One region of the Vibrio metoecus genome, then DNA from elsewhere that is predicted to be linked to it. Evidence: riboswitches for the same ligand, from Rfam matches in the RefSeq annotation. Region 1 holds a riboswitch; the other holds the start of a gene.
The links. Region 1 has a riboswitch for thiamine pyrophosphate ahead of thiC (phosphomethylpyrimidine synthase ThiC). Riboswitches for the same ligand answer to the same signal wherever they lie in the genome.

Region 1 (15,398 bases):
AGAGGACCGGAGTGGACGAACCTCTGGTGTTCGGGTTGTGTCGCCAGACGCATTGCCCGGTAGCTAAGTTCGGAATCGATAACCGCTGAAAGCATCTAAGCGGGAAGCGAGCCCTGAGATGAGTCTTCCCTGATACTTTAAGTATCCTAAAGGGTTGTTCGAGACTAGAACGTTGATAGGCAGGGTGTGTAAGCGTTGTGAGGCGTTGAGCTAACCTGTACTAATTGCCCGTGAGGCTTAACCATACAACACCCAAGGGGTTTTGTAGTGGACTCAATAAGCTAAGCGCATAAGAATGTGTGTGAGAACGAAAACAGCTTTCCGAATTTTAAGAATTTGCTTGGCGACCATAGCGTTTTGGACCCACCTGATTCCATCCCGAACTCAGAAGTGAAACGAAACAGCGTCGATGGTAGTGTGGGGTTTCCCCATGTGAGAGTAGAACATCGCCAGGCTTTTAATTTAGCACCAAGCGCTAACCAATGCGGAGCGGTAGTTCAGTTGGTTAGAATACCGGCCTGTCACGCCGGGGGTCGCGGGTTCGAGTCCCGTCCGCTCCGCCACTTATTTAGAGCTTAGGCTCACAAGAACAACAGGGGTGTAGCTCCAATTGGCAGAGCAGCGGATTCCAAATCCGCGTGTTGGGAGTTCGAATCTCTCCACCCCTGCCATATATTGAACCTCAGCAGCAATGCTGAGGTTTTTCTTTATCTGTGTTTTGACAAATTCCAGTCAAACATCGTGATACGTGACGTATGTAACTTTTCTTATTTACCATCTATGCCTCCCTTCTTCCCATATTTCTTCTTTTAATTAAATCTATTCTTGCGCTGAAATATCGCACTTTATCATTATGAATGTTTAAAATAGCTTCTCTAAATAATGGAGGAACAAGCATGCCGCTATCTATGTTGGGGTTTATTGCTTTGGGTGGGGCGATTGGCGCTTGTGCCCGCTTCTTAGTCTCTGAAATGTGCATTACTCTTTTTGGCCGGGGTTTCCCTGTGGGAACGCTCACCGTGAATGTTGTTGGTTCATTCATTATGGGGGTTTTGATTGCTTGTGTTGAAAACGAGTGGTTAAGCCCTTACCCGTGGAAACAAGTGATTGGCCTCGGTTTTCTGGGGGCATTGACGACATTCTCTACTTTCTCAATGGATAATGTGCTGTTAATGCAACAAGGAGCCTTTTTTAAAATGGGAGCGAATGTGCTGCTCAACGTGATTTTGAGTATTTCCGCTGCTTGGCTTGGGTTCTACTGGTTAATAAAAAGTTGATAAGTGAAACAGTCATTTTACTTGGTTAACCAATAACCTTTATCTATAATGCTTCCACTTGTCGGAGTGCCATTGGGCTGAGACCGTTTATTCGGGATCCGTTGAACCTGATCAGGTTAATACCTGCGAAGGGAACAAGAGAAGACTCTCTGGGTGACCTATTATTTTTAGTAGCGATCTTACCTGTCGACTCACCTCTTATAGCATTTTTCCGTCAAGCATTTCTCCCTCTTATTAAAAAGGAAATGCTATGTCGAATCGTAAGCAAGCAAGACTGGAAGCTAAACGTTTTATAGAAACTCTTTCAGTTGAACCCTATCCAAACTCTCAAAAGACATATCTTGTAGGATCTCGTACGGATATTCGTGTGCCTGTGCGTGAAATAACCCTCAGTAATACTTTGATCGGTGGTAGCAAAGAGGCACCTATTTTTGAGCCTAACGAGCCGATCTGTGTCTACGACACCTCTGGTGTTTATACTGATCCTGAGCATGATATAGACCTCTATACAGGACTCCCTAAACTGAGAGAGTCATGGATTGAAGAGCGTCAGGATACCCAGATTCTATCTAGCATGAGTTCTCATTTTGCTCGTGAGCGATTGGCCGATGAGACACTTGATGAGCTGCGCTATGGGCATCTTCCTCGGATTCGACGGTCTGCAAAGCAGCGTCGAGTGACTCAGTTACATTACGCAAGACAGGGTATTGTTACACCTGAAATGGAGTTCGTTGCGATTCGAGAAAACTCTCGTCGCCTATCAAATCAAGACCCCAGTTTAACTCAGCAACATGCAGGCCAGAATTTTGGAGCACACCTTCCTGATTTGATTACCCCTGAATTCGTACGCAATGAGGTTGCAGAAGGGCGTGCCATTATCCCATGCAATATTAATCATCCTGAATCCGAGCCAATGATCATTGGTCGTAATTTCTTGGTTAAGGTGAACGCAAATATTGGTAACTCTTCGGTCAGTTCATCTATCGAAGAGGAGGTGGAGAAACTGGTGTGGGCTACTCGCTGGGGTGCAGATACGGTCATGGATCTTTCTACTGGGCGGAATATTCACGAAACACGAGAATGGATTCTGCGCAATAGCCCTGTCCCTATTGGTACTGTACCTATGTATCAAGCATTAGAAAAAGTGAATGGCATCGCTGAAAATCTCACTTGGGAAGTCATGCGTGACACTTTGCTTGAGCAAGCCGAGCAAGGTGTGGACTATTTTACGATTCATGCCGGTTTGTTATTACGTTATGTGCCGATGACGGCAAAACGCATGACTGGGATTGTTTCTCGCGGTGGTTCTATCATTGCTAAATGGTGCCTTTCTCACCATAAGGAGAATTTCCTTTATACCCATTTTCGTGAAATCTGTGAGATTTGCGCGCAATATGATGTGGCTCTATCTCTTGGAGATGGGCTTCGTCCAGGCTCGATTGCTGATGCTAACGATGAAGCACAATTTGCTGAGTTACGTACCCTTGGTGAGCTAACCCAAATAGCTTGGGAATATGATGTTCAGGTCATGATTGAAGGCCCAGGACATGTGCCGATGCATTTGATTAAGGCGAATATGGATGAGCAGCTAAAACACTGCCATGAGGCTCCTTTCTATACTCTTGGACCATTAACCACCGATATCGCTCCTGGTTATGATCACATTACCTCAGGTATTGGTGCGGCAATGATTGGTTGGTTTGGGTGTGCCATGCTCTGCTATGTAACGCCGAAAGAGCACTTAGGATTACCCAATAAAGAAGATGTTAAAACAGGCCTTATTACGTACAAGTTAGCTGCACATGCTGCTGATTTAGCAAAAGGGCATCCAGGGGCTCAGATTCGCGACAATGCATTATCAAAAGCGCGTTTTGAATTCCGTTGGGAAGACCAATTCAACCTTTCATTAGATCCGGTAACAGCTCGTGCTTTCCATGATGAAACTTTACCGCAAGAGTCGGGTAAGGTTGCCCATTTCTGTTCTATGTGTGGCCCTAAATTCTGTTCTATGAAGATTTCACAAGAGGTAAGAGATTACGCTAATCATCAACAAACCTCAGAGACTTCAGTCATTGAATTGACCATGCCGGAGCAATTGGCTCAACAAGGAATGCACGATAAATCTCAAGAGTTTTTAGCCTCGGGGGCTGAGCTCTATCATCCATTAGTTAAAGAATTAGCTGAGGAGTGATGATGGCTCGCTTAGTTTTTCCCCGTCACATGGCTGCATTCACTGGCCGAGTGCAATCAGTGTTGTTTCTGGCTGAAAAGCAGGGATTTTCTATACAACACATCAGCTTAGATGTGGGTGATAGTCCATATTTTGTATTAATCGGTGGGTGTTCGTTAGTGATTGGCAGTGATGTGTGCTCCCCAGAGAACGCAAGTGAACCTTTAGATTATTACATACAGTATTTAGCAGGGCAGCCAGTACATCAGGCCAACTGTACGGTGAAGGTGGGGCTGCCCGATCCGCGTGACGGTGATTTCCAAATAGATCAGTGGCTTACTAAGGCGAACACTCCACAACAGATCTCTTATCCATTTGTTCATACATCATTGAATTATCAGCATAATCAACATCTTGCTTGGGTGTTAGCACTGTTAGCTCTGGATTTTCCTCTTGAGGATACATTGTGTATTGCTCGTGCCGCGATGAGTCAAGCTCTGTATGTTTCACGTGAAACATGGCCGACACAGTGGCAGCATTTTCCTGTAGTCAAAACAGCGTCGCATTCCGTTAAAGTTGTCGCTTTCCCTGCAATCGATAAGGCAAAATTTACACTCTACCCTGTAGTAGACGATGTGGCTTGGATTGAACTTCTATTGAAGCTTGGAGTAACCACGGTTCAATTGCGTATTAAAGATCCATCACGGCAAGACTTGGAAGAGCAAATCTCTCGCGCAGTCAGTTTGGGGCGGGAATATGACGCACAAGTCTTTATTAACGATTACTGGCAGCTGGCCATTAAGTACCATGCTTATGGTGTTCATCTGGGGCAAGAGGATCTGACGTCTGCCAATTTAGAACTGTTGTCGCAAGCAGGATTGCGATTAGGCCTCTCGACCCATGGTTATTTTGAGTTAGTGAATGCGGCATGTATACAACCTAGCTATATTGCACTGGGCCATATTTTCCCCACGACAACTAAACAGATGCCATCAAGACCACAAGGATTGGTACGCTTGGCGGCTTATCAAACCGTTGCTGATCAGATGCCTTATCACGGTGATCTAGGCATACCCACGGTGGCGATTGGAGGGATTGAACTCTCAAATATTCGTGATGTGCTCGCTTGTGGAGTGACGTCAGCTGCTGTTGTTCGGGCGATCACTCTAGCTGAGAATCCAGCTTTCGCCGTGCACCAACTCTTCTCTGCGTTTTATGAGTGTAAGGAAAAGCAGTTTCTGGGTCTGAAACAGAAAATAGCCACTTTGACTCAGGAGGCTAGTGATGCTCAGTGATCAACTTTTTCTGCGCTACCAACGGCAAATTAGCCTTGCCGAAGTGGATCACATCGGTCAACAAAAACTCATCAATGCGCGAATTTTGATGGTCGGGTGCGGTGGTCTTGGTTGTGTGGTGGCTCCTTATTTAGTCGGAGCTGGTATCGGGAGTCTCACCATTGCTGATGGAGATGAGTTGGAAATACACAATTTACATCGGCAGATTATCTATCGCGAAGAACAGTTAGGAGGCAATAAGGCGGAATTACTAGTCCAACATCTCCGCCTATTGAATTCTAATGTCCGCATTCGAACCGTTCCAAGGCAAGTTGACGAGCTGATTTTGACACTGGAAATAGATCAAGTGGATCTGGTCATTGACTGCAGTGACAACTTGGCAACCCGTCATGCCATTAACCGAGTCTGCTTTAATGCACAAGTTCCACTCATTAGTGGTGCGGCAATCGGGTGGGAAGGACATTTGATGGCGTTTCGCTATCAGCAAAACTCGCCTTGCTATCACTGCATTGTTCCAGATATGTCGGAGAGACAGCGCTGCAGCGACTCTGGTGTGATTGGACCCGTGGTGGGAATGGTAGGGAATGCACAAGCATTACTTGCTCTACATTATTTACTCGATAACACGCGATTTCCTGCCGAACAATTGATGCGCTTTAATGGAATGCAAATGCAATGGCAAACCTTGCAATTACACCAAGATAAAGCCTGTCCTGTTTGCGGTATTCATTCCGCAGTAATCAAGGAGTGTGCCCAGTGTTAGTTATATTTATTAATCAACAGCCTTTTAACGTTGTTGCTGAAACTTCATTGCGTGAATTGCACACCCAGCTCAAGCTCCCGCAACAAGGCTGTGTATTTAGTCTCAATGGCGATGTGATTCCCAGAAGTGAATGGGAACACGTTGGGTTAAGTGCAGGTGATCAGATTTCACTATTTCAAGCGATAGCAGGAGGCTAATCCCATGCTGAAGATTGCAGACAAAACATTTCATTCCAGATTATTTACGGGTACCGGAAAATTCTCCAACCGCACCGTCATGACGAATGCACTCGCAGCTTCGGGATCGGAGTTGGTCACCATGGCATTGAAGCGTATTGATTTCACCCAACTTAACGACGATATTCTCGCACCTCTACTCAACATGCAGATCAACTTGTTACCCAATACATCGGGTGCCAAAAACGCGGCCGATGCTGTGTATGCGGCTCAGTTGGCACGAGAAGCTTTGGGAACATCTTGGTTAAAGTTAGAAATTCATCCCGATCCGAAATATTTAATGCCAGATCCCGTGGAGACTTTGCTGGCGGCAGAGCAGTTGGTTAAATTGGGTTTTACCGTCTTACCTTATTGTCATGCGGACCCCGTGCTGTGCAAAAGATTGGAAGAAGTCGGATGTGCCGCCGTGATGCCGCTTGGTTCCCCGATCGGTAGTAATCAAGGCTTAGCCTCTAAAGCTTTCCTCGATATTATCATCGAACAAGCTAATGTTCCGGTGATTGTTGATGCTGGGATTGGTTCACCCTCTGATGCGGCATTAGCGATGGAATTGGGTGCCGATGCGGTGCTGGTTAACACGGCTATTGCAGCCGCTAGGGATCCAATCGCGATGGCTCAAGCATTTAAGCTTGCAGTTGAAGCGGGACGCATGGCGTATGAGTCAGGTATGCCATCACGCTTAAGGACGGCATCAGCTTCGAGCCCGTTAACTGGATTTTTGGATTTTGCGTTATGACGTTCATGCAGCGCTTCCAACTAATGGACTGGGATGACATTCGCCTATCTATTCATGCCAAAACAGCAAGGGATGTGGAGCAGGCTCTCTCTTCGCATAAGCGTACACTGGAGGACTTCAAAGCACTGATTTCTCCTGCTGCAGAGCCTTACCTCGAAGCAATGGCTCAAGTCGCTTATCAAGCTACTCGTCAGCGATTTGGTAACACTATGTCGATGTATATCCCGCTTTATCTTTCGAATCTTTGTTCAAACTCATGTACCTATTGTGGTTTTTCGATGGAGCACCGAATCAAGCGCAAAACACTGAATGTTGAAGAGGTTGAGCGTGAGGTTGTAGCGATCAAGAAAATGGGATTTGATAGTGTCTTGCTCGTCACGGGAGAACATGAAACTAAAGTTGGTATCGACTATTTTCGCCGAGTATTGCCCATCATCAAGCGGGCATTCAGCTACGTTGCGATGGAAGTACAGCCGTTACAACAAGAAGAGTACGCTCAGCTGATTGAACTCGGGCTCGATGCCGTCATGGTCTACCAAGAAACCTATCATCCATCAACTTATGCTCAGCATCATCTACGTGGCAATAAGATGGATTTCCAATTCCGATTGGAAACGCCGGATCGTTTGGCGAAAGCGGGTATTGATAAGATCGGTATTGGGGCATTAATTGGCCTTGAAGATTGGCGCACTGACTGCTTTTTTGTAGCCGCACATCTGGACTATTTACAGAGGCAGTATTGGAAAACACGCTACTCGATCTCTTTCCCACGCTTGCGCCCGTGTGAAGGTGCATTGCAACCGAAATCGGTAATGTCTGATCGGCAATTAGTTCAATTAATCTGTGCTTATCGCTTATTGAACGGTGAAGTTGAGTTATCACTTTCTACTCGGGAGTCTCCCGAATTCCGCAATCAGGTGGCCAAACTTGGGGTGACTTCGATGTCAGCGGCTTCGAAAACTCAGCCGGGGGGATACGCAGATCCAAAAGTGGAGCTAGAGCAGTTTTCTGTCAGTGATGAGCGTTCTGCGGCAGAAGTGAGCGCAGCGTTAATGACACAGGGATTACAAGTCGTTTGGCAAGATTGGCATCGAGCCTATTCGAGATGATGTTTCACGTGAAACCAACTTGGTTTTAATTAGTTTGTAAAAGTTAACGCTCCAAAAAGTTATAGATAAAAGAAAACCGCCAATCGGCGGTTTTCTTTTATCAGTAGGTTCTTGCTAAATGCATTAAACCCACGGGTATTGCGTTATGAATGGCTCAATGGTGACGTCGCTTGAACAAGCCATTGGTGAGTTGCCTCGTTAGTGATGAGAGGGCTTACTTCATCCCATACTTTTTGATGGTATTGATTGAGCCAATTCAACTCCGGTTTGGTCAGTAAATTCACGTCAATCGCACGCTTATCGATCGGGCAACGAGTTAAAGACTCAAAGCCGAGTACCGAGAAATCACCTTGAGTTTGGAACTCAGAGACGAGCTCTAGGTTTTCAATACGAATCCCGAAAGCGTCAGCTCGGTAATAGCCCGGTTCATTGGAGAGCACCATTCCGGGACGTAAAGCGACACTATTGTGTACTTTTGCGATCCGCTGTGGCCCCTCATGAACACTTAAAAAGTGGCCTACACCGTGGCCAGTACCATGGTCATAGTCATAGCCTTGCGCCCACAAGTGTTGTCTAGCTAACACATCCAGTTGTGAACCTGTAGTGCCGTTAGGGAAGCGGGCACGAGCTAACGCGATGTGTCCTTTGAGCACTAAAGTGAATTGTTGTTTCATCTCAGAGCTGACATTACCAATCGCAATGGTGCGGGTAATGTCGGTGGTTCCATCGGTGTATTGGCCACCAGAGTCAACCAAATACAGGCTATTCATTGAAAGCTCACCAGGTATGGGTTGATTTTGATGGTTGTAATGACACATGGCTGCGTTGGTGCCTGCCGCGGAAATCGTATCAAAACTTAGGTCGACTAGAGTCGGGTCCTGGCGACGGAAAGTTTCCAATCGTTCAGCCAGCTGCGCTTCGTTATGTAAACGGCCGTTGGCTACTTCACTGTCTAACCATGCGAGAAATTGCACCATGGCTGCACCATCGCGCACATGGCAAGCGCGCATTCCTGCCACTTCAACGCTGTTTTTGGCTGCTTTAGGCAGTAAGCACGGATCCGCTTCATTGATCAACTCTGCTCCTGCATTCTGCAACGTGAGTGTGAACCAAGCATTGCTAGTCGCAGAATCGAGCATGACACGACGACCAGAGAGTTGACGCAGTTTCGCTTCAAGCTGCTCAGGATGATGTACGCGAACCGTCCCTCCCACATGGGCATCAAAGTCTGCCGCCAAGCGTACAGGGTCAAGGAAAAAATCGACACTTGCGTCGCTATGAACAATCGCGTGAGAAAGCAAAACGGGCAAGCGAGAAACATCCAAACCACGGATATTGAGTAGCCATGCGATCGAATCAAGCTCGGTAAGCACTACGCAATCGACATTTTTAGAGCGCAAGGTGGCTGCGATCAACTCTCGCTTTTCAAGGCTAGTCTGGCCAACTCGCGCCAAAGGCATTAAGCGCATTTCAGACACAACAGGTGCTGGGCGATCATGCCATAACCGATCAACGGGATTATCCGCTACCGGACACAGTAACACTTTCCCCGCAAGTTTTTGCTGCGCTTGAGTAAGCCAGCTGCCACGGTGCATACGTGGGTCATAACCCACTTTGGCTCCCGCTGGAAGTTGTTCCGCTAACCAACCTAAGTAAGGTTCTTCAATCAAATGGCGGTACTCAAACAACTCAGGAGAGACCTGTTTACGTACTTGAACGGTATAGCGGCCATCAACAAAAATCGCAGCACGATTGGTAGCAACGATCGAAGCACCGGCAGAACCAGTAAAACCCGTTAACCAATGCAAGCGCTCGTTGTGTTCGGGGACATATTCACCGAGATATTCATCTTCATGAGGGATGATGAAAGCATCAAGTTGTTGGGTGTGTAGCCAGTGGCGAAAATCCGCGAGGCGCTGAGCATAAGAGTTTGACATCTGAGGTTATCCTTTTTCTAAACAGTCCTTTGTTATGGCTTGCTGTATCGCGATGAAAGAGACAATACAGCAAGTGGACGAGAGCGAATAAGCTACTCCTTTTATGCAAGGCGCGCAAATATCCGACTATGGATTCAACGTAAATGAAGTGTATTGGTTTGTATCACTTCGCGCAGCCAACGGATTGCCGGATCACTTTCTCGGTCACGATGCCAAAACAGGGTGTAGGCCATCGGGGGGAGTTCGAAAGGCAATGGAAGTTCAATCAGGCCGAGTTGTTTTGCCACTAACTGGGTGAAGTGGCTTGGCGCAGTAAAGACAAAATCAGTGTAGGTGCACAAGCTTGCCGCGCTATTGAAATCTGGAACCGTAATGGCTATATCACGCTGAAAACCAATATCGGCTAAACGATAATCTAATAACCAGCGATCATTACCATCACAACGGACTTGTACATGACGATGATTTAAGTAGGTAGTGAGGTTCCACTCCTGAGCTAGCAGTGGATGATCTCTGCGTAGCACACAGTGCTGCCTGTCTTGAAATAACTCCTGTTCACAAATATCGCTAGGAGGAAGCATAGTGAGTTTGGCATCGTTGATGTCGATGTCTTTTCCGGTCAGACCAAAATCGAGCTCTCCCACTTGGAGCTTACGAAACGTTTGTTCATTCCATGAATGAGTGCTGATACTGAGATGTGGACCATGACGGAAAATGGTGGGTAAAAAGTAGGGCATGATCAGTGGATAAGCACTTTCTACCGCAGCAATTTGAAAGCGGTATTCGCTCGATTGAGGAGAAAAATGGGCGGGTTGTGTGAGCAATTCAAGTTGATTGACCAATACATCGAGTTTGGGTTTTAAAAATAGTGCCTTAGGGGTTGCATTTAAACCATAAGAAGTGCGAATAAAAAGCGGATCATCAAATTGCTCACGCAGTTTAGCCAGTGATTTACTGACGGCTGATTGGCTTAAGCACAAACGAGCGGCGGCTCGTGTGACACTGAGTTCTTCAATTAGGACCTTTAAGCACACCAATAGATTGAGGTCGATGCGCGCTAATTTTTCAATTTGCATGAGTTTTTCCAAAATAGAATAACAGCAATGACGATATACCACTGTTTAGCATATCTTGAGACGCGTATCATGCACCGATCTTTAAAATTGAGTCGGAGTGTGAAGTGAAACAAGCAATGCCTAATCAGGTCAGTAAACAACAAATGGTATTACTGACGCTTTTGGTTCTTTTTAGCCCTTTAGCCATCGATATTTACTTACCGGCATTGCCACAAATTTCGCAAGCGTTTCACGTGGAACATGCACTCGCGCAAGATACGATCACATGGTTTTTGTTTGCTATGGGTGTGGGGCAGCTTTTTGCAGGCCCATTAGCAGATAAGTACGGTCGTCGAACGGTTGCATTAGGAGGCATCACTATCTATATCTTGAGCGCTTTATTGGCGTGGAGTGCTCAAAGTATTGAGTGGATGTTGATGGCTCGGCTGCTACAAGGCTTAGGAGCGTGTGCAACCTCCGTAGCAGCTTTTGCAACGGTTCGCGATTTATTTGGCCCTCAGAAGAGTGGAAAAATGATCAGCTACCTCAATGGAGCGATCTGCTTTATTCCGGCTCTTGCACCCATTATGGGAAGCTGGCTTACCCAACAATTCGGCTGGCGAGCGAATTTCAGCTTTATGGCTTGTTTTGCGTTGGTCGTGGGTTCGGCGATTGCGCTACGTATGCAAGAGAGTAATCCTAATGCAGGGAGTCGGCCGGCGGTATTTAAGCTTTCACGCTATGTGGCGGTACTGAGAGAGCCGACATTTCTTTTCCATGCGACACTCTGTTTGCTAGCGATGGCGGTGATTTTAGCCTATGTGACTTCGGCCCCTGTGATCCTAATGGAACGTTTACAGCTCAGTATGAATGAGTTTACTTTCTGGTTTGGCGTTAACGCGGTGATTAACATTATTGCCTGTATGACCGCTCCGAAAGTCATGGATAAATTGGGTACGCGCGTTTCACTGATTATTGGGATTGTGACGTTGATGATTGCTGGGGGGCTGATGATGATTCTGCAACATCAGCCAACGGCGTTGGCATTTATGCTCCCTGTATTTTTATCCTCAATGGGTTTTGCTTGGATTCTTGGTGGCGCAGCCGGTAAAGCATTAGCCCCATTTGGTGACAAAGCGGGTACGGCAGCAGCGCTTTTAGGTTTATTCCAAATGAGTGGCGCGGGTTTGCTCGTCGGGACTTTACAACGCTTCATGTCTGAGCCTCAACCGCTGATTGGTTTGACGATGTGGCTCGCTGCACCTGCATTACTTATTTTGTTCTCTCCGATAGGTTTTCGTTGGCATACCCAAACATCTGAGTGCTGATTCAACAAGATAAATACACGCTGAGGCTATTTTACTCAGCGTGTATCCTGTGTATATTATTTGCCTCTTCGATACTGACTAACCGTTTGGAATTCAATACCCATGTCTTTAACCACCTATGAAATGGCTCGCATTCTGGAACAGCTTGATGAAGCACCAGAGAAGGTGATGTTTGGCAAATTACTCAATGAACTCGGTAATCAAAGCAGTGAACGCATCCGTAGCGCGGCAAAGCAAGTTCCCATTACCGTGTTACGTGATCTGGTTTATCAGTTCCAGCAAGTGATTGAATCACGTAAAGGTGAGCAAGTTGAAATTATGGCCAAAGAACTGGCACAACAAGGTATTTCTGCAGAAGAACTACTGAACTACTTACAGAAACGCTAGCGATTTTTCCTCCTAAAAAAGCGCCATCCTCATCTCAAGCCTTGTGTTTCTTATGGTTGATGTCGAAATGACAAGGCGGGGTGCGTGCTCAATACCCTTACGGGTTCACATTACGGTTAATGGGATTTTGTAAAGAAATCAGCGTTTCTGTCGACTGAACTTCATCAATCGCTTGCAGCTTATCGATCAGCACATGCTGTAATTCTTCGATCGAACGACACATCAATTTCACAAAGATGTTATAGGCGCCAGTGGTGTAGTAGGCTTCGACTACCTCATCCAGTGCATTCAATTTGGCCAGTGCCGAATGGTAGTCGCGCGCGGCATTCAAATTAATACCAATAAAGCAGCAGACGTCATAACCGAGCTTTTTGGTATTTACCACCACTTCTGTCCCTTGAATAATATCCCCAGCTTTCATTTTCTCGATTCGCACGTGAATCGTTGCTGGACTAACATTAAATTGTTTCGCCATCTCTGCATAAGGTGTGCGCGCATCATCCATAAGAATTTTCAAGATGGCACGATCCAAGTCATCGAGTTTGGTGTGGTTGGTTTGCATTGTCCTTCCTGATAGTCTGCCGACACAAAATAGAGAGTGCTGATTTTATCATCATTAATAATATTCTTTAACCTTGGAGTCAGGATTGAGCCTATCGCGAATCATGTGCCTAAGCCCCCGCATTCCATTTGCTCTTATGCTGAGTTGCTTGATTGTTGCAGCACAGGCACAAGGGCAAACATTGCCGGTAAGCAAAGCTGAATTAACGCCGTTGGCGGTGAATCGCTATCAATGGGATAGTGATATGGTGGGGGGAACGATGTTGTGGTTTGCCCTCATCGGGGGCGTATTTCTTCTGCTGATGATCATTGTCCGTCAGTATTACTACACTCAGCGCTTACGTACGAACCAAAAGTTATTGGAATCAATTTTCGATCAAAGCACGCATTACATAGGTATTTTTGATCTGGAAGGGCGCATTATCTCTTGCAATGGTAAGTTGCAAAGCCTGCTGTATCGACATGGGGAAAGTTTACTTCGGCCGATATGGTTGCACAAAGGCTGGGAGGACTCTGCAGTTGAACACATACAACATTACTTTGCCGAATCCTTACCGCAGACTCGGCAATTTAATGCGGAAATCTGGCATCCCGAGCTAGGTGCTATTGTGTTGGAGTGCCAATTTAAACCATTGCCTACTCGCGAAGAGTCACAAATTCTGCTCGAAGCTCAGGATATTACTTGGCGTAAAATCACGGAGGATAAGTTGTTCCAACGTGAAGCCAGTTTACGCCATTACTACGATCAGCAGCCCGTGATGATGCTGACGTTGGATGACCGTAACCATATACAACAAGTGAATCAGTTTGCTGAGCAGCTTTTGGGGTATCCGGCTGATGCCATGTTAGGGCACCACATTCGTGATTTTTATCAAGATCAGGACGCATTAACGCCAAGGCAAGTCTTGTTACTGCCCAGCCGACACGCATCTTCGGTATGGCGACGAGAAGTCAGTTATCAGCACCGTACGGGTGAAACGGTGTGGGTGCGTGAAAATATCCGTCCTCTGCTTGAAACAGGAACGCTCTTGATTGTAGGTGAAGATATTACGGAAACTCGCCAACTTGCTGACCAATTGGCTTATCAAGCTCGTTATGACTCATTAACGCACACGCTCAACCGTAACCAATTTGAATTGGAGTTGGCCAAAGCACTCAAAGAAACAGAAAGCCAGCTGCGTACACACGCGATGTTGTATCTCGATCTCGATCAACTCAAAGTCCTTAACGATACCGCAGGGCATGATGCGGGTGATGGTGCCATTCAGTTTTGTGCCAGTATGCTGGAAGATGTATTACCGTTTAGAGCCACGTTGGCGCGTATGGGAGGCGATGAGTTTTCCATTTTATTGCGCGATTGTACCGAACGAGATGCGGTGTTGGTGGCGCAAAGTATTATTCATGCGCTGAGTGAAGTGCCATTTGTGTGGGAGCACATCCGATTTAATCTGACCTGTTCAATTGGCATTCGTATGATTGACCATACCGCAACTTCACCACAAATGGTGCATGCGCAGGCAGATACCGCTTGTCATGCCGCGAAAGAAGAAGGTCGCAATCGGTTTAACTTGTACCGACAAGATGATGCAGATTTACGCCGACGCCAGCAGGAAATGGAATGTGTCAACCTAGTGCATGATGCCTTGGCCAACGATCGAATTGAGCTTTTTGCACAGCGTATCGTGCCTCTGAATCACCCCGATGTGCTGCTTCATTTTGAAGTGCTTGTGCGCATAAAAAACGCGGCAGGTGAATACGTCTCGCCCGGAATTTTTGTACCAGCTTCTGAGCGTTATAACCTTGCACACCGTTTAGATCGTCAGATCGTGGAACAGACGCTCAGTTGGCTTGAAGGGCGCCCTGAGGTGACAAAGAAACTTGGGCGAGTGTCCATTAACCTTTCGGGGAACTCGATTGGCAATCCTGATTTTGTGGCCTTTTTACTCGATCGCTTATGTCATGGCCACATACCGTGCAACAAAATTTGTTTTGAAATCACGGAAACTGCCGCAATGCGTAATCTCAATCAAGCCATTGCAGTCTTGTCGCAGTTGAAGGAATTGGGATGTGTGTTAGCGCTGGACGATTTTGGCTCTGGTCTCTCTTCGTTTGGATACTTACAAAAACTGCCAGTAGATATCGTGAAAATTGATGGCATTTTTGTGTGTGACATGGACCAAAACGAGATGGATCGTTTGATGGTGCGTTCGATTCATGAGCTGACTAAGCAGATGGGCAAGACCACGGTTGCAGAGTTTGTCGAAAACGAACAAATTCTGCAAGCCTTGCAGCAGATCGGGGTCGACTATGCGCAAGGGTACCTGTTCAGTAGACCACAACCTATTGCTGATTTGGTTGCTAAGCAGCTCAAAGAGAAAGCGTAGGGTTTGCTAACAAAATCCGCTACACTGAGCGCCGTTTTGTCTAGGTTTTCGGAGTTCCCTTGTTGATACAACTGATTTGCGAAGCGCCATACCGTGCGCAGGAGTTAGAGCAGATTGCTGCGCGTTGGCAATTGCAAGCCAGTGATGACAGTGTATTTGC
Region 2 (15,398 bases), 1.3 Mb from region 1:
GTGGGTCGCTTGGTTTCCTTCAACTAGGGCAATTTCAATCAGATCTTGGAAGAAGAAACCACGATGGAATAACTGCATTTGGTAAGGCAAACCGTCGGCTTTCCACACGGCGCTCTCGGGTTTAAAACGAATATCGCGGTACTCATCATAACTGATGTTAGCCAAGCTTTCTGGCAGCGGATCTTTTAAGGCAATATAAGGCTTTTTCGCTAACTGGCGAGCAAGACGAACGACCGTGTCGTTATCAAACGCCCCAGTTTTTGCAAAGCGAACCACGCTTCTGGTGTCGCCAGTTTTGACGGGCTTAGCGGGTTCAGTATTCACTGATGGAGAAGTTTCTGTGTTTTTAATATCTGTAGCAAAGCCATTATCAGACATCAGTAGAGAAGCCCCAAACAACAGGGAAAAAAGTACAATCAGTTTTTGCGCGTGGCGTTGCACGGCACTGGACACACGAATCATATAAAAATGAACCGATAACAAAGTGGAATACGAAGATTGCTCAAGAGTTTACTGTAATTTTGCTTACCGGACGGTATCGCAGGACATCACAATTCTCATTCAGCGCGAAAGATATCAGAACTGTAAAAAAATGCACAACATATGTTGTTGATAATTGTCTTTATCAGATATTTTCTATTCATAAGCTTATATCCTTTAGTTATATGTGTTTTTGGAATGAAAATCACACTATGGTGGCGATAAAAATTTGGCAGCAGTCAATAGTTTGTTACTAAAAGCCTTATAACATAAATGGTTAAATTTGGTCTGTGATAAGTTGTGAGAAAAAATGACAAAACGAGTGCGAGTTAATCAAATAGTGTTTATTATCGCCGTTCCTTGGTTCCAACCTATTGTTTGACATAATGAAACTCACACTAAAACACAAACTAATTGGTGCAAGTTTATCTGCAGTGGTGGTGATGGCGACGGCATTGACTTGGCTTTCCGCCGGTCAACTGCAACAGCAGACCAGCAATGCGGTATACACTCGCGCTGACGCCATTTCTTCCACCGCTGCAAAAGGTATTTCTGACTGGATTTCAATTCGTAAATCGATCAGTTCGGCATTTAATTCTCATATCGATGCGCAAGACGTTGTACCTTATTTACAACAGGCCCGTAATGCGGGGGGCTTCGATGATATTTTCTATGGCACCACACAAGGGGCAATGTACCGTTCACACCCTGAACGTAACCGTGCGGATTACGATCCACGTACTCGCCCTTGGTATAAAGATGCCGCAAGTGCGGGAAAACAGATTATTACGACGGCCTACAGTGACGCCATTACGGGGGCCCTTTTAGTCACTATCGCAGAGCCGATTCGCGTAAATGGCAACATGAACGGTGTGGTTGGTGCAGATGTGTTGATTGATCAACTAATTGCAGATGTGATCAGCATGGACGCAGGAAAAGAAGCTCAAACAATGTTGATCGATGGTCAAGACGGTTCTTTCCTTGCGCATCCTGATAAATCCCTTTTGCTAAAACCTGTGACAACACTCTCCTCAGCATTGGATATGCGAACCATTGAGCGTGCCGCTCAGCAAGGTGAACTAGTGTCGCTTAGCTTAAATGGAGTAGAGAAATTCTTCTTCTTTGCTGCTGTGCCAGAAACTCCTTGGTACTTCGCGATTCAAATGGACACCCGGACCGAGTTCGCGGCACATTCTGAATTACTGACTGGCCTTATTACTACAGCGCTGCTGATCACTGTGATTGTGGTTGCCATTGTTTCTTGGTTGGTGAGTTTCCTGTTCCGTGATTTAGGTCGTGTATCTAAAGCTCTACAAGAAATTGCGTCGGGAGATGCGGATCTCACCCAGCGTTTAGAGCCACGTAGTGATGATGAGGTTGGGCAACTGGCGAGCAACTTTAATACCTTTGTAGGCAATATGCATACGATGATACTTAAGCTGAGCCAAGTCTCTGCGGCCTTGGCGCAACAAGCGAAAGTCACGGCGGCACAAGCAGAAGAACGCAGTAGCCGTATTCGTTTACAGCAAGATGAAATCAATATGGTTGCTACTGCGATCAATGAGATGGCGGCGGCCACTCAGGAGATTGCTGGGAATGCTGACCATACGGCACAAAATTCCGGTGAAGCGGTTACGGCATGTGTGCACGGCAGTGGTCAAGTGAGTCAAACTCAGCGTTCGATTCAGTCATTGGCCGAAGAAGTTCAAGTCGCGACTGAGGTTATCCAAGAATTGGAAGCCCATGGTCACCAGATCAGCACGATTCTGTCGACCATTCAAAACATTGCTGAGCAAACTAACTTGTTGGCTCTCAATGCGGCGATTGAAGCGGCACGAGCCGGTGAACAAGGTCGTGGGTTTGCTGTCGTTGCGGATGAGGTTCGTGTACTAAGCCAACGCACCCACGCATCAACTAAAGAAATTCAACAAATGATCGAAACGCTACAAGCGACCACTGGTAAAGCGGTGGGCATTATGGATGATAGCCGTCGTTTGGCAGACACCAGCGTTGCAGATGCGAATGAAGCATCGGTCAGCTTGGAGCAAATCCACAAAACAGTAGAGCGCATCAGCGATATGGCAACACAAATTGCGTCTGCGGCAGAAGAACAGGCGTCGGTAACGTCGGAGATTACTCGCAATACGGTGGGTATTCGTGATGTGTCGAACGATCTTGCGCAAGAAGCACATTCTGCCGCTGAGCAAGCGACACAGTTGTCTGAATTGTCACATGAGCTTGAGCAAGAGATCCGTCGCTTCAAACTGTAAGTTGAAGATAGACTAGAGTCAAAAGGAGTGCTTCTGCGCTCCTTTTCTTTTTATTACACATCCGATTTATAGCCAGAGTGATTGTATCTGTGTGTCATGTTGCATGTGGTGCGTATATTGCGCTTGAAATAGTTCTGCGGTCGCGATGGCATCGGTTAGCGCATGATGCGGTGAATAGGACGGAAGACCATAGCGCATGCGAGATTGTCCTAATCGTACGGAGGGTAAGGGCCGCCCTGTAACACGTTGCCAAAATGAGCGTTGTTGTTGCAGTATATGGCGTTCCACTTCCAGAGTATCGATCAGCGGTAACTCAAGCACTTCTCCCCAGAGTTGTAATGTGGCTTGCTGCAGAAACTCTCGTTCGATATGACGAAAATGTACCACGGCAATTTTTCCGTGTAGTGCTCTGATTAATTCCCGTAGTACCTCGGCAGGGGCTTGTGCTCGGCTGAGTTCCGAGTGAGTAATACCATGGATTACCACCGATTCTTCAGCAAGAGGTTGGGTTGGCTTGACCAACCAATAACGAGCTTCTTTAAGTGCAATGCGAGAGGTTGTGAATGGTACTAAACCAATACTCAAGATAGCGTCTTGCTGAGGGTTTAAGCCTGTGGTCTCGAAGTCGAGTGCGACGAGAGGGCAATCGGCAATTGGAGTCGAGCCCTCGACGACGGGTTGAGCATAATAGTGTTGCAGATCTGGCTGTGTGGTCTGTTTAGCTAAATGAGCCAAACGTGCTGGCCAATAAATCGCGGATTGAAACATCGTACTTACTTAAAGTGTTGGTTAGCCTGATAACGGTACTTGAGGTAATTTTGCCCGTTACTGAGGATTTGAAACGCATCTTTTAAGTTCCGCCGTTCAAAGTCGGAGAGATTTTCTGGCTCGATGCTGTTATCGGCTTCTCTCTCTTGCTCTACATCTACCGCTTGATGACGTATGCGCACCATCGCAATAAATTCCAATGCATCACGCAGATCTTTACCTTTGCCTTGGGGCAGCAATCCTGCATCAATCACATCATCCAGCCGTTCAAAAGAGTTTTTTGCTCGTGATCCTGCGGCGAGTGCATGTACACGGATTAAATCTGCCAACGGTGCTGTCCCTCGACGTTTCAAATTGATCGAGTTATTGTGGCGACCATCTTTTTCCATCACAAAGTTTTTGAAAAATCCTAAGGGTGGAGTGCGGTTAAGGGCATTGCGCGCTAAACAGGCCAAAAAGCGCTGATTACGCCTTGCGCGCCGTACAATGAAGCTGGATAACTGTTCTGCCCACTTGGTGCGACCATATACGCCATCCAGATCGAAAAAAATAGAGGCATTAAGCAGGGCTTGGGGATTCGGGTTATCAATCCAATCTGCAAAACAGTTCTCCCACTCTTTGCGTGTCATACGCCATTTGGGATTACTGGCCATGATGTCGCCATCGCAAAGCGGATAGCCGCACCGATCTAATCCATGACACACCCATTCAGCCAATTGGGCGAAATAAGCACCATGTTGTTGAGCGTTGTAGCGATCGTCCAGAATCAATGCATTATCTTGATCGGTCACAATAAGCTGTTCATCCCGACCCATGGAACCAAATGCTACAAAACAGTATTGCAGCGGCGCTTCGCCTAGCTCCGCTTCACCAAGTTCAATAATGCGTTGTGTGAAAGCGCGGCCAATCGTCGACATCGCGGTGCCAATCATGTGGGAATTTGCATCCTCATTGACGAGGCGTACAAAACTCGCTTTCACCTCACTCGCGAGCTGGGCTAATTCATCAATACTGGTTTGCTGATAGATACGGCTCACCAAGAGCAAAGAGTTTTGCGATTCATGGCGTACGATATCGGTCATATCGATGATGCCTATCGGCTGTTTCTCTCTCAGCACCGGAAGATGATGCACATTATTGCGCAGCATGGTGAGCATGGCTTCATAAACGTAGGCATTGTGATCAAGTGAGATGACCTCATAGGTCATGACTTGACTGACTGCTTGAGTGATATCGATACCTTGCGCTAAAACACGGCGACAGAGATCTCGCTCAGTAATAATGCCGACGACTGGTGTGGAGTCATCTTCTTCATCATGCAGGATCTGATTATCTAAGATCAGTAACGCCGAAACATTTTCATTTGCCATGCGTAACGCAGCTTGCTGGATCGAAGCATTTTTATCTATGGTTGGGGCTGGGTGAGTTAATAACCGCTTGACTTTGCTGGTGATGAGATCGTTTTGCTCTTTTTGTTTCTTAACCGTTTGGCGTAAACGCACCGATTGTTCGACCTCAACGAAATCGGCGAAGCTGTCGAACTCTTCATGCAACTGGTGAAAGAGGGCCTCTGGAATGCAATACAGCAAGGTATCTTCAATCGCCGAGACCGCGAAGGAAACTTGGTTGCGAGTCAATAGCCCCATTTGTCCAAATAAACTGCCTTCTGTCAGTCGGTTATAAAGCTCGCCATGACGGCGATAGACTTCGACTGCACCACTACGAATCAAATACAAATCACTAATGGCTTGTTTGTGTCCGATAATTGGCGTGTCTTTACGAAAATAGGCAATTTCAATCTGTTGAGCGATGTTGGGTAACAGGTTAGAAGGTAGGGCATCAAAAGGGGGATGCTGTTGCAGAAACTGTTGAATCTCGATTAACTCGGCGTCCATGAGGGCTCCTCTCGTTACAAACATCCGTTGAGCGATGTTTTTGGCGGTTTGGGTTGACCATGCTACCTCACTTTACTGCGTGAGGTCTAATCGGAGGGATGGATTGTTTGGGAGTTTATAAAGATAGGTACAACAAAAGGTAACACCCAAAACAAAAAAACCGGCTATTTCAGCCGGTTTTTAGAATGAGCACGGGTGGCGAAATTACATCACCGCAGCAATGCCTTTGCACAGTGGCAGCATGTTTGATTTTGTCATGCCGGCAACGCTGATGCGGCCCGAGCCTACAATGTAGATACCCAACTCTGATTTCAAACGAGCGACTTGTTCTTTATTTAGACCAGAGAAAGAGAACATGCCATTTTGGCGCTCGATAAAGCTAAAGTCTGCGTCTACACCCACTTCTTTCAATGTGTTGACGAACAGTACGCGCATCTCTTGAATACGTTCACGCATTTCAGCCACTTCAGCTTCCCATTCAGCACGTAGCGCAGGGTTATTGAGAATATAAGTGACCACTGCGGCGCCGTGAGCGGGTGGGTTTGAGTAGATAGAGCGGATAATCGCTTTAACTTGTGAGAACGCCGTTTCTGCAACCTCTGTTGAAGGTGCAACCAGAGTGAAAGCACCTACACGCTCGTTGTACAGACCAAAGTTCTTTGAAAATGAGCTGGCAACCAAAATTTCAGAATTGTATTTAGCAAAAGTACGTAGACCTGCCGCATCGTCTTCCACACCCGTTGCAAAGCCTTGGTAGGCAAAGTCAAACAGAGGCAGAAGACCTTTATCGGCAACTAACTTTGCCAACACTTCCCATTCTTGCTCCGTTGGGTCGATGCCTGTTGGGTTGTGACAACATCCGTGCAGAAGTACCACATCACCTTTCGCTGCTTGCTCTAAATCCGCCAACATAGCAGCAAAGTTTTTGTCTTTGGCTTCGGCATCGTAGTAAGCGTATTGCGTTGTTTCTAAACCTGCCGCGTTGAACACACCGTGGTGGTTCGCCCATGTTGGGTTGCTGATCCAAACCTTCACATCACCTAATTGACGTTTAATAAATTCACCAGCGACACGCAGAGCACCTGTACCACCAGGAGCTTGTGCCGTTTTCGCTAGTTTTTGAGTCACTATGTCAGAATTCGCGCCGAACAACAGTTTTTGTACTGCTAAACCGTACTCTGCAGTTCCTTCAATCGTGAGATAAGATTTGGTTTTCTCTGATTCAAGTAAGGCTGCCTCTGCTTTCTTTACGGTAGCAAGAACAGGGGTTTCTCCCGCTTCATTCTTATAAATACCAACACCGAGGTTAATTTTGTCGGTACGGGGATCTTTTTTGAACTCTTCAGTTAAACCAAGTATTGGGTCTGCGGGGGCGGCAACGACTTTTTCGAACATAAAGCACATCCATGTCAAGTTAGGGGTGGGAAGGAATGATTGAACTCATTAAATTTATCGTATTTATACCTTCCTCGAATTCTTGTGACAACAGTACCTGAAAGAAAATATCGAAAAATTTTTACTTGGCTGAGGAATTGGGAATAGCAGGTCATTTTGTGATGTAAATGGCCCAAGCTTTTCAGCTTAGGGCGGTGCCGGTGGTTTGCCTTTAGACTGACCAGATGACAGGGAAGGGGAAAATTCAGCGTGTGTTGGGATTATTACGTATGAAATTTTCAGCCGAGTGGGTTTGCTACTCGTAGCACGCAATATCACTCAGACCTTAGCCTTTAAAATGGGCAACGATAGCGGTAGATATTTCTTCAATAGCCAGACAGGCCTCAATAACTGCAGGAGAATAATGACTGTCCGATCTTGCGAGAGTGAGAGTTCTGGATTTTTTATGCTGAACGAATGGATTGTGTTATTTCACTCTCAACCTTTATGCAACGAAGTTTGCCAATTAGAGGTGAGTGTTTATGGTCAGAGTGTTGCACAGAAATAAGGAAGCCCATGAGTCGCGACTTAAAGGATTTTTCAGTTCAGTTACCCATAAACCGAGATTTGATAACCTATCAAACGCAGGTCAAAGAGAAACTGTATGATTTTAACCATACGCGCCCAGCCCAGCATGCTGAACGGCAAGCGATATTAAATTCGCTCTTGGGTGCGGCAAACGATGTGACGATTGTGCCTCCGTTTTTCTGCGATTTAGGCCATAACATTCATTTCAAGTGTGGTGGCTTCTTAAACACTAACGTCACTATTCTCGATATTGCTCCTGTGACGATTGGAGAATATGTACAGATGGGGCCAAATGTGGTGATCAGTACCGTCGGGCATCCACTGGATCTCGCGCAGCGTGTGTTACCGATTGCGGCTGGCAACCCGATTGTGATTGAAGATAACGTGTGGCTTGGCGCGGGCGCGATCGTGCTTGATGGCGTTACCATTGGTGCGCGTAGTGTGATTGGAGCTGGAAGTGTAGTAACCAAAGACATACCGCCGGATTGTGTTGCCGTGGGGAACCCGTGCCGAGTGATTCGCCAAATTGAGCACAGTGAAATGCCGTCTGAAGCGGAATTAGATGAAATGTGGCGTGATCTCGACTTTATTGAAAGTGATAAATAATCGCTGTCCACCGCATTAAATGCTGTTAAGATGCAGCTCATAGTCGGGGAGCCTGAGAGCGCATGAAAGAGTGCGAATCGAAGGCTGAGATCGCGTAGCGAGACCCGTTGAACCTGATTCAGTTAGGACTGACGTAGGGAACTATCCTCAACAGCTCGTATTGTTTCGCCATTCATCTGCGGTTTGGGATCAGTTCCTGTTTTTCACAGGAGCCTTTATGCCACTAATCTCTTCAAATCCTACCCCTATAGTGCTCACCATTGCTGGATCAGACAGTGGTGGCGGTGCGGGGATTCAAGCCGATATCAAAGCCATATCTGCAACCGGCAGTTATGCTTGTTCTGCCATTACTGCGATTACGGCGCAAAATACGCTGGGTGTTTCTGCCGTTTATCCTCTGCCTTTAGACATTCTTGAACAGCAATTAGATGCTATTTTCTGTGATATTCCGGTATTGGCGGTAAAAATTGGTATGTTGGCAGATGCCCCAATCATCGCTCTGGTTGCCAAGAAATTGCGTCAATATCAACCTAAATGGATTGTGCTCGATCCGGTGATGATCTCGACTAGCGGACATCATCTACTCGCAGAAGATGCCGTTGTCACCCTAAAAAATGCGCTGTTACCGCTTGCTAGCATAATCACGCCTAATTTACCGGAAGCAGCGGTTTTAGTTGGAATGACAGAGCAGGAATGGCAACACAATCCACAGCAGGGCATTGCTGCACTACGTCAGTTAGATACCCAAGCTGTTTTGCTCAAAGGAGGGCATAATCATCAGCAAATGGACAGTGATGATCTGCTTATCGAGGTTGATAATATCCACCATTTCCGCGCGCCACGAATTGCTACCAAGAACACACATGGCACGGGCTGTACACTCTCATCGGCAATTGCTTCCTATCTCGCTCAAGGTCATGTGTTGAAAGACGCTGTCGAGAAAGCTAAGCACTATATTCATCAGGCGATCTGGCATGCTGATCAACTGAAAATTGGTCAAGGTTATGGGCCAGTACACCATTTTTATCTACTGCAAATGGCTAAAAGCCAGCAGAAAAGCCAATAAGAGTGAGCTTGAGGTATAAAAAAAACCGTCTCGCTTGAGACGGTTTTTACATTCAACAGAGCGGAATTAGAAACTCGCGCTGCGTGGGGTGCGTGGGAACGGGATCACGTCACGTACGTTACCCATACCAGTTACGTAAGACACGAGACGCTCGAAGCCTAGACCGAAGCCTGCATGTGGAACTGTGCCGTAACGGCGCAGATCGCGATACCAATCCATGTGCTCAGGATCGATACCGAATTCACGCATACGTGCATCCAGAACGTCCAAACGCTCTTCACGTTGTGAACCACCGATGATTTCACCAATGCCCGGAGCTAATACGTCCATCGCCGCAACGGTTTTGCCATCTTCGTTCATACGCATGTAGAAGGCTTTGATGTCTTTTGGATAGTTCTTCACGATCACTGGCGCTTTGAAATGTTCCTCTGCGAGGAAGCGCTCGTGCTCAGAAGCCAAGTCGATACCCCACTCAACTGGGAACTCAAACGTTTTGCCACAGTTTTTCAGAATTTCGATCGCATCGGTGTAATCCACTTGTGCGAAGTCTGAATCTACAAACTTTTCAAGGCGGGCGATCACTTCGTTGTTGATACGATCGTTAAAGAACTCAAGATCGTCACGACGCTCTGCCAGTACGGCTTTGAACACATATTTCAGCATATCTTCAGCCAGTTTTGCTACGGTGTTTAGATCCGCGAACGCGACTTCAGGTTCAACCATCCAGAACTCCGCCAAATGACGGCTAGTGTTTGAGTTCTCAGCACGGAACGTTGGGCCGAAAGTGTACACTTTGCTGATTGCACAAGCATACGCTTCCGCGTTGAGCTGGCCTGATACGGTCAGGAAGGTTTCTTTACCAAAGAAGTCTTGGTTGTAATCCACTTTACCTGCCTCAGTGCGTGGCAGGTTTTCCATATCTAGCGTTGATACGCGGAACATTTCACCCGCACCTTCTGCATCAGAAGCAGTGATCAGTGGCGCAGAAACCCAGAAGTAACCTTGCTCGTGGTAGAAGCGGTGAATGGCTTGTGCCAAGCAGTTACGAACGCGTGCTACGGCACCGATCACGTTAGTACGTGGACGCAAGTGAGCCACTTCACGCAGATATTCAATAGAGTGACGTGTTTTCGCCATTGGGTAAGTGTCGGCATCTTCAACCCAACCAACTACTTTTACCGCAGTCGCAGCCAGTTCAAACGCTTGGCCAGAAGCTGGAGATTCAACAATGGTACCCGTTACTTCAACAGAGCAACCTGTCGTTAGCTTCAGGATTTCATTGTCGTAATTATTCAGATTATTAGGAACCACGGCCTGAATCGGGTTGAAACAAGAGCCGTCATAGATGGCAAGAAACGAAATTCCAGCTTTGGAATCACGACGTGTGCGAACCCAGCCGCGAACAGTGACTTCACTGTCTACTGCGAGCTTGCCGCTTAGTACGTCATTTACAGGCGCGTAAGTCATGTTTATTACAGTCTCCGTTGAGATAAAAGACACCCCAATGCCATTTGCAGCAATCGTTGCGCAAAAAATAGACGAAACATTGGGTTGTAGAGAGTTTTACAGATTCAACGGAACATATTACCTGTCAATTTGTCAGCTTCAACCTTTAATGTGGTTTCCGCGCAGAATTCTTCTCAATCAAGGTAAATTGGTTGAGCAATGACTCCAATTGTTGCGATAAATGTTCAAGATCGACACTGATTTCACGCGTTTCGCTCGCTGAATGGGAAGTGTCATCAGCATGATGAGTGATCACATCGACTTTACTTTGGATCTCATGGCTGACTTCAGTCGTACGTTTGGTTTGCTCTTGAATTCCCATCGCATGATTGAGCACTTGCTGCATTTCAGCGACCACATTGGTCATGACTTTAGAGAGTTCTTCAATCTCGGTTGAACGTTGGTGAGCGTGAGAACACACAGTATCAACGGAAGTGAGGGAGGCTTGGCTATCACGTTGGAAGCCAGAAATGATGTTCTCAATGTTGCCTGTCGCCTCAGCGGTGCGTGATGCTAAATGGCGTACTTCATCGGCTACCACGGCAAAGCCTCGGCCTTGTTCGCCCGCGCGGGCGGCCTCAATGGCAGCATTCAGAGCCAGTAGGTTAGTTTGTTCGGCAATGCCTTTAATCACACCAAGGATGGAGGAAACTTGGGTTGTTTGATTATTTAATTCCACAATACGTTGTTTAACCGATTCAATATCGCCAACCAGATTTTTGATATCTTCACTGGCTGCGTGTGCTTGCTTGGCACTTTGCTGGACAATACTGGTGGTGTGATTAACCAATTTAGAGGCTTCTTCGGTGGCGTATTCGACTTGCTGTTGTTTGGCTTGCATGTCGGTAATATTGAGCTGTACTTCGGAGGTTTCTTTTTGCTGATTATTGGCTGCCTGATCTGTCACTTGTGCCACATCAGTCAATTTTCTTGCTGAATCGGCAAGAGAATGCGAAGTGTCTTGCACTTGCTGCAAGCTCTCAGAAACAGTATCCATCAAAGAGTTAATTGATACGGCAAGTTGCCCGAGTTCATCTTTTCGGTCATTGGCTAAGCGATGAGACAGATCTTTACTCTTACTGACATCTGACATGAAAAACGAGGTTTTCTGCAGTGGGAGCACAATAATTCGACGCATAAAGTAGAGTGTGATCATAAAGCCAAATAGGGCAATCACGGACATAATTCCGATACCGATTAGAGTTCGATGATTCACCATTTGGGTTAAGTGGCTAAGATTAAACTCAAGGCGGATGACGCCAAGCACTTCACCTTCCGGAGCCATATGACAAGCCACACAGTTCGTTCCACGATAATTTTCACTCGACTTCATCGGTAAGGCAACCACAATACCTTGCCCCCAATCGCCAGAATAAGGTTCGATTACGGTTTCACCGGCGAGAGCGCGTTGATCGATGGAGTCTTGTGGTTTTTGCTCTGGCATTCCTGAACCATAAAGTTTATTCACAGTTGCCGACCGAATAACTCGGACTTGTTCGATGCCATCTTGAGCCAAGGCTTTCTGCCGCAACGTCTCTTTTTGTGCCATGGTGCCAGTGAGCATCATCATGTTCAAACTATCAAAGTAGTTACTGGCCTTATCGTGTAGCTGCTCACTTAGCACGGAATGAATCAGATCTTTTTGCTGCCAATATTGGTAGGAGGTTGAGCCTGCCAAAACTAAGGCAAACACGGTAATTAATGTCAGCAGCAATTTACTAAGAATGGATGAGTTCATGATAGTTTTGTAATTATAAGTGACCCCGACTTATGTAAATATAGCGTTAATTCGCTAGGTGACAAACGTAGACCAATTGTTAGTGTGACCTTAACCAAAGTGTGAGTTTAAATATGAGGGATGACGCATACTCTTTTGTGATAGCTCAACTTATTAAGCCGATGATTATCACCTAGTGCATTGATTGTTCAGGAATGTTTTTAGGCGATTTGCGTGAGAGGAGAGGTTGGTCAGAATTATGTTTTGAATAGCCTTGTCTCAATGCGGGAGATTTCTTAGTATTGCGGCTCTTTTAATGCCCCGAGAATGATGATGAAAACAGAATTATACAAAGAGTTTATGTTTGAGGCTGCCCACCACTTACCGCACGTGCCTGCTGGACATAAATGTGGACGCTTGCACGGCCACTCTTTCTTAGTTCGTCTGTACGTTGAAGGTGAAGTGAACCCTCATACTGGTTGGGTGGTTGATTTTGCTGAAATTAAAGCGGCATTCAAACCGATTTATGATCGCCTTGATCACTATTATCTGAATGATATTGAAGGGTTAGAAAACCCAACTAGCGAAGTGTTGGCAAAATGGATTTGGCAACAGCTTAAACCGAGTTTGCCTCTGCTGAGCAAAGTTGAGATTAAAGAAACCTGCACAGCGGGTTGTATTTATCGCGGTGAGTAGCGCATCGATGTCAGCTTCAATCTGACCATGCAAAGCATAAAAAAACGCCCGGATATCCGGGCGTTTTTGTGACAGTAAAAAGTGTTGCGATTAACAGATCACTTTGATGGCCAAGCCACCTTGTGAAGTTTCACGGTACTTAGCATTCATGTCCTTACCCGTTTCCAGCATGGTTTCAATCACTTTATCCAGTGAAACACGTGGAGCAGAAGAACGACGCAGCGCCATACGGGTTGAGTTGATCGCTTTCACCGCTGCAATGCCGTTACGCTCGATACATGGCACTTGCACTTGTCCTGCAACTGGGTCACAAGTCAAACCAAGGTTGTGTTCCATTGCGATTTCAGCCGCCATACACACTTGCTCTGGGCTACCGCCTAAAAGCTCAGCGAGACCCGCAGCGGCCATAGAACAAGCCACACCGACTTCGCCTTGGCAGCCTACTTCCGCACCTGAGATAGAGGCATTACGCTTGTACAAACCACCAATCGCACCAGAAGCCGCGAAGTAGCGGATATAGTCTTTCTCAGTCACGGTTTGGATGAATTTGTCGTAGTAGGCGAGTACCGCTGGGATAATGCCACACGCACCGTTGGTTGGTGCGGTCACAACGCGACCGCCTGCGGCGTTTTCTTCGTTAACCGCAAACGCATACATGTTTACCCAGTCAACCACTGCCATAGGATCGTTGGTGGTTTTTTCTGAAGTCAGCAGTTGTTGACGCAGTGCTGCCGCACGGCGTGGTACACGCAAAGGCCCAGGTAGGATGCCTTCGGTGTTCATGCCGCGTTCCATACACTCACGCATCGTACGCCAGATGTTGGCGAAATAGGTGCGAACTTCTTCGTCTGAGTGCATGGCTTTTTCGTTCGCCATTACTAGCGTGCTGATAGAGAGGCCACTCTCTTTACACTGGTTCAGCAGCTCTTCAGCAGAGCGGAAAACATAAGGAACTTGAATGAGAGATTCACTCTCTTTACCGAAGTGTTCTTCATCAACGATGAAACCACCACCGATAGAGTAGTAAGTTTTGCTGAAGATTTTCTCGTCATTGATCCACGCGTGAATCTGCATGCCGTTTTCGTGCAATGCCAGATTAGTGCGGTGGAAATTCATGCCACCTTCACGAGGGAAAGAGACGGTATGACAGTGCATACCAACAGGAAGACGTTCTGTTTCTTCTACACGAGCAATAAAGCCCGGAATCGAATCGATATCCACTTTCTCTGGCGTATTGCCTGCCAGACCCATGATGATAGCGATATCCGTGTGGTGACCTTTCCCTGTCAGTGATAGCGATCCATAAACGTCCACGGTGATTTTAGTGACGTCGCGCAATTTTCCCATTGAGCGTAGTTCGTCAATAAACTCTTTACCCGCTTTCATCGGTCCAACCGTGTGTGAGCTCGAAGGACCAACACCGATTTTATAGATGTCAAATACACTAATCATTTTGAATGCCTCAAAACTAAGCCCCCCTAGGAGTAGGGAGGCTTTTTGTATTGTTATATTTTGTGTTTTAAGCTCATACGCAAAGGTAGAGATTAAAGAGCGCCGTAGATTACAGAACTAATCGCAGCCAAGCCACAAATAACTGTAAAAATCTGTACAGGTGCTGAAGTCTTGAACTTCGCCATCGCAGGTACTTTGTGCATTGCGAATACAGGCAGCAGGAACAAGATAGCGGCAATCATTGGTGCGCCCATGGTTTCGATCATGCCAAGGATGCTTGGGTTGATAATGGCAACAATCCAAGTGGTAATTACGATGAAGCCCAGAGAGATTTTTTCAATCTTGCTGATTTGCATATCGCTGCGAGATTTCACCAGACCAACCAAACCTTCATGTGCACCAAGGAAGTGACCGAAGTAGCTTGAAGTGATCGCTGCGAATGCCACGATAGGACCTAAGTAAGAGATGATTGGTGAAGCGTGTTCGTTCGCTAGGTAAGACAGAACGGAGATGTTTTGCTCTTTCGCCATAGCCAGTTCTTCAGGAGACAGTGACAGTACCACCGAGAATACGAAGAACATCACGAAGCCCATCAGCATCATCGCTGCACCGCCAGTGATCATGTCAGTTTTCTTCACTGCGTTGTCACCAAATTGTTGGCGTTGCTCTTTAGAGAACTGAGAAATGATTGGGCTGTGGTTGAAAGAGAACACGATGATTGGAATCGCAAGCCATACAATAGTTGGCATTGCTGACCAATCAGGTGCGACTTCGATCATTGAAGTGTTCCAATCTGGAATCAGGTAGAAAGACAGTGCCAGTAGGATAAATACCAGAGGGTAAACCATGGCAGAAGTGGCTTTCAGCATCAGCTCTTTACCAAATACCACACCTGCTGTCATCGCGATAATCAGCGCACCAGAGAGCAACCAGCGAGGGATGGATTCCATGCCGATTTGGTTAACGAGGAAAGAGTCAAC

Region 2: linked by a shared signal. The riboswitch ahead of thiD (bifunctional hydroxymethylpyrimidine kinase/phosphomethylpyrimidine kinase) and the one ahead of thiC (phosphomethylpyrimidine synthase ThiC) in region 1 are both predicted to bind thiamine pyrophosphate.

What each region holds. Positions count from the first base shown of each region.
Region 1 covers NZ_CP035686.1:2,760,486-2,775,883, forward strand. The annotation lists rRNA gene EPB59_RS12580 (23S ribosomal RNA) at 1-245, shown strand, start outside; rRNA gene rrf (5S ribosomal RNA) at 340-455, shown strand; tRNA gene EPB59_RS12590 (tRNA-Asp) at 487-563, shown strand; tRNA gene EPB59_RS12595 (tRNA-Trp) at 595-671, shown strand; gene crcB (fluoride efflux transporter CrcB) at 897-1,277, shown strand; TPP riboswitch at 1,330-1,428, shown strand; gene thiC (phosphomethylpyrimidine synthase ThiC) at 1,528-3,468, shown strand; gene EPB59_RS12610 (thiamine phosphate synthase) at 3,471-4,742, shown strand; gene EPB59_RS12615 (HesA/MoeB/ThiF family protein) at 4,732-5,505, shown strand; gene thiS (sulfur carrier protein ThiS) at 5,499-5,702, shown strand; gene EPB59_RS12625 (thiazole synthase) at 5,707-6,477, shown strand; gene thiH (2-iminoacetate synthase ThiH) at 6,474-7,586, shown strand; gene EPB59_RS12635 (aminopeptidase P family protein) at 7,730-9,523, opposite strand; gene EPB59_RS12640 (LysR substrate-binding domain-containing protein) at 9,658-10,599, opposite strand; gene EPB59_RS12645 (multidrug effflux MFS transporter) at 10,716-11,906, shown strand; gene EPB59_RS12650 (hypothetical protein) at 12,009-12,293, shown strand; gene asnC (transcriptional regulator AsnC) at 12,391-12,855, opposite strand; gene EPB59_RS12660 (EAL domain-containing protein) at 13,115-15,238, shown strand; gene EPB59_RS12665 (class I SAM-dependent methyltransferase) at 15,298-15,398, shown strand, end outside.
Region 2 covers NZ_CP035686.1:1,440,910-1,456,307, reverse strand. The annotation lists gene EPB59_RS06540 (glucan biosynthesis protein G) at 1-462, opposite strand, end outside; gene EPB59_RS06535 (methyl-accepting chemotaxis protein) at 867-2,750, shown strand; gene EPB59_RS06530 (3'-5' exonuclease) at 2,817-3,518, opposite strand; gene EPB59_RS06525 (CBS domain-containing protein) at 3,524-5,413, opposite strand; gene EPB59_RS06520 (amino acid aminotransferase) at 5,618-6,808, opposite strand; gene EPB59_RS06515 (sugar O-acetyltransferase) at 7,364-7,981, shown strand; TPP riboswitch at 8,016-8,138, shown strand; gene thiD (bifunctional hydroxymethylpyrimidine kinase/phosphomethylpyrimidine kinase) at 8,199-9,047, shown strand; gene asnS (asparagine--tRNA ligase) at 9,114-10,514, opposite strand; gene EPB59_RS06500 (methyl-accepting chemotaxis protein) at 10,660-12,291, opposite strand; gene queD (6-carboxytetrahydropterin synthase QueD) at 12,604-12,966, shown strand; gene EPB59_RS06490 (L-serine ammonia-lyase) at 13,057-14,418, opposite strand; gene EPB59_RS06485 (aromatic amino acid transport family protein) at 14,511-15,398, opposite strand, start outside.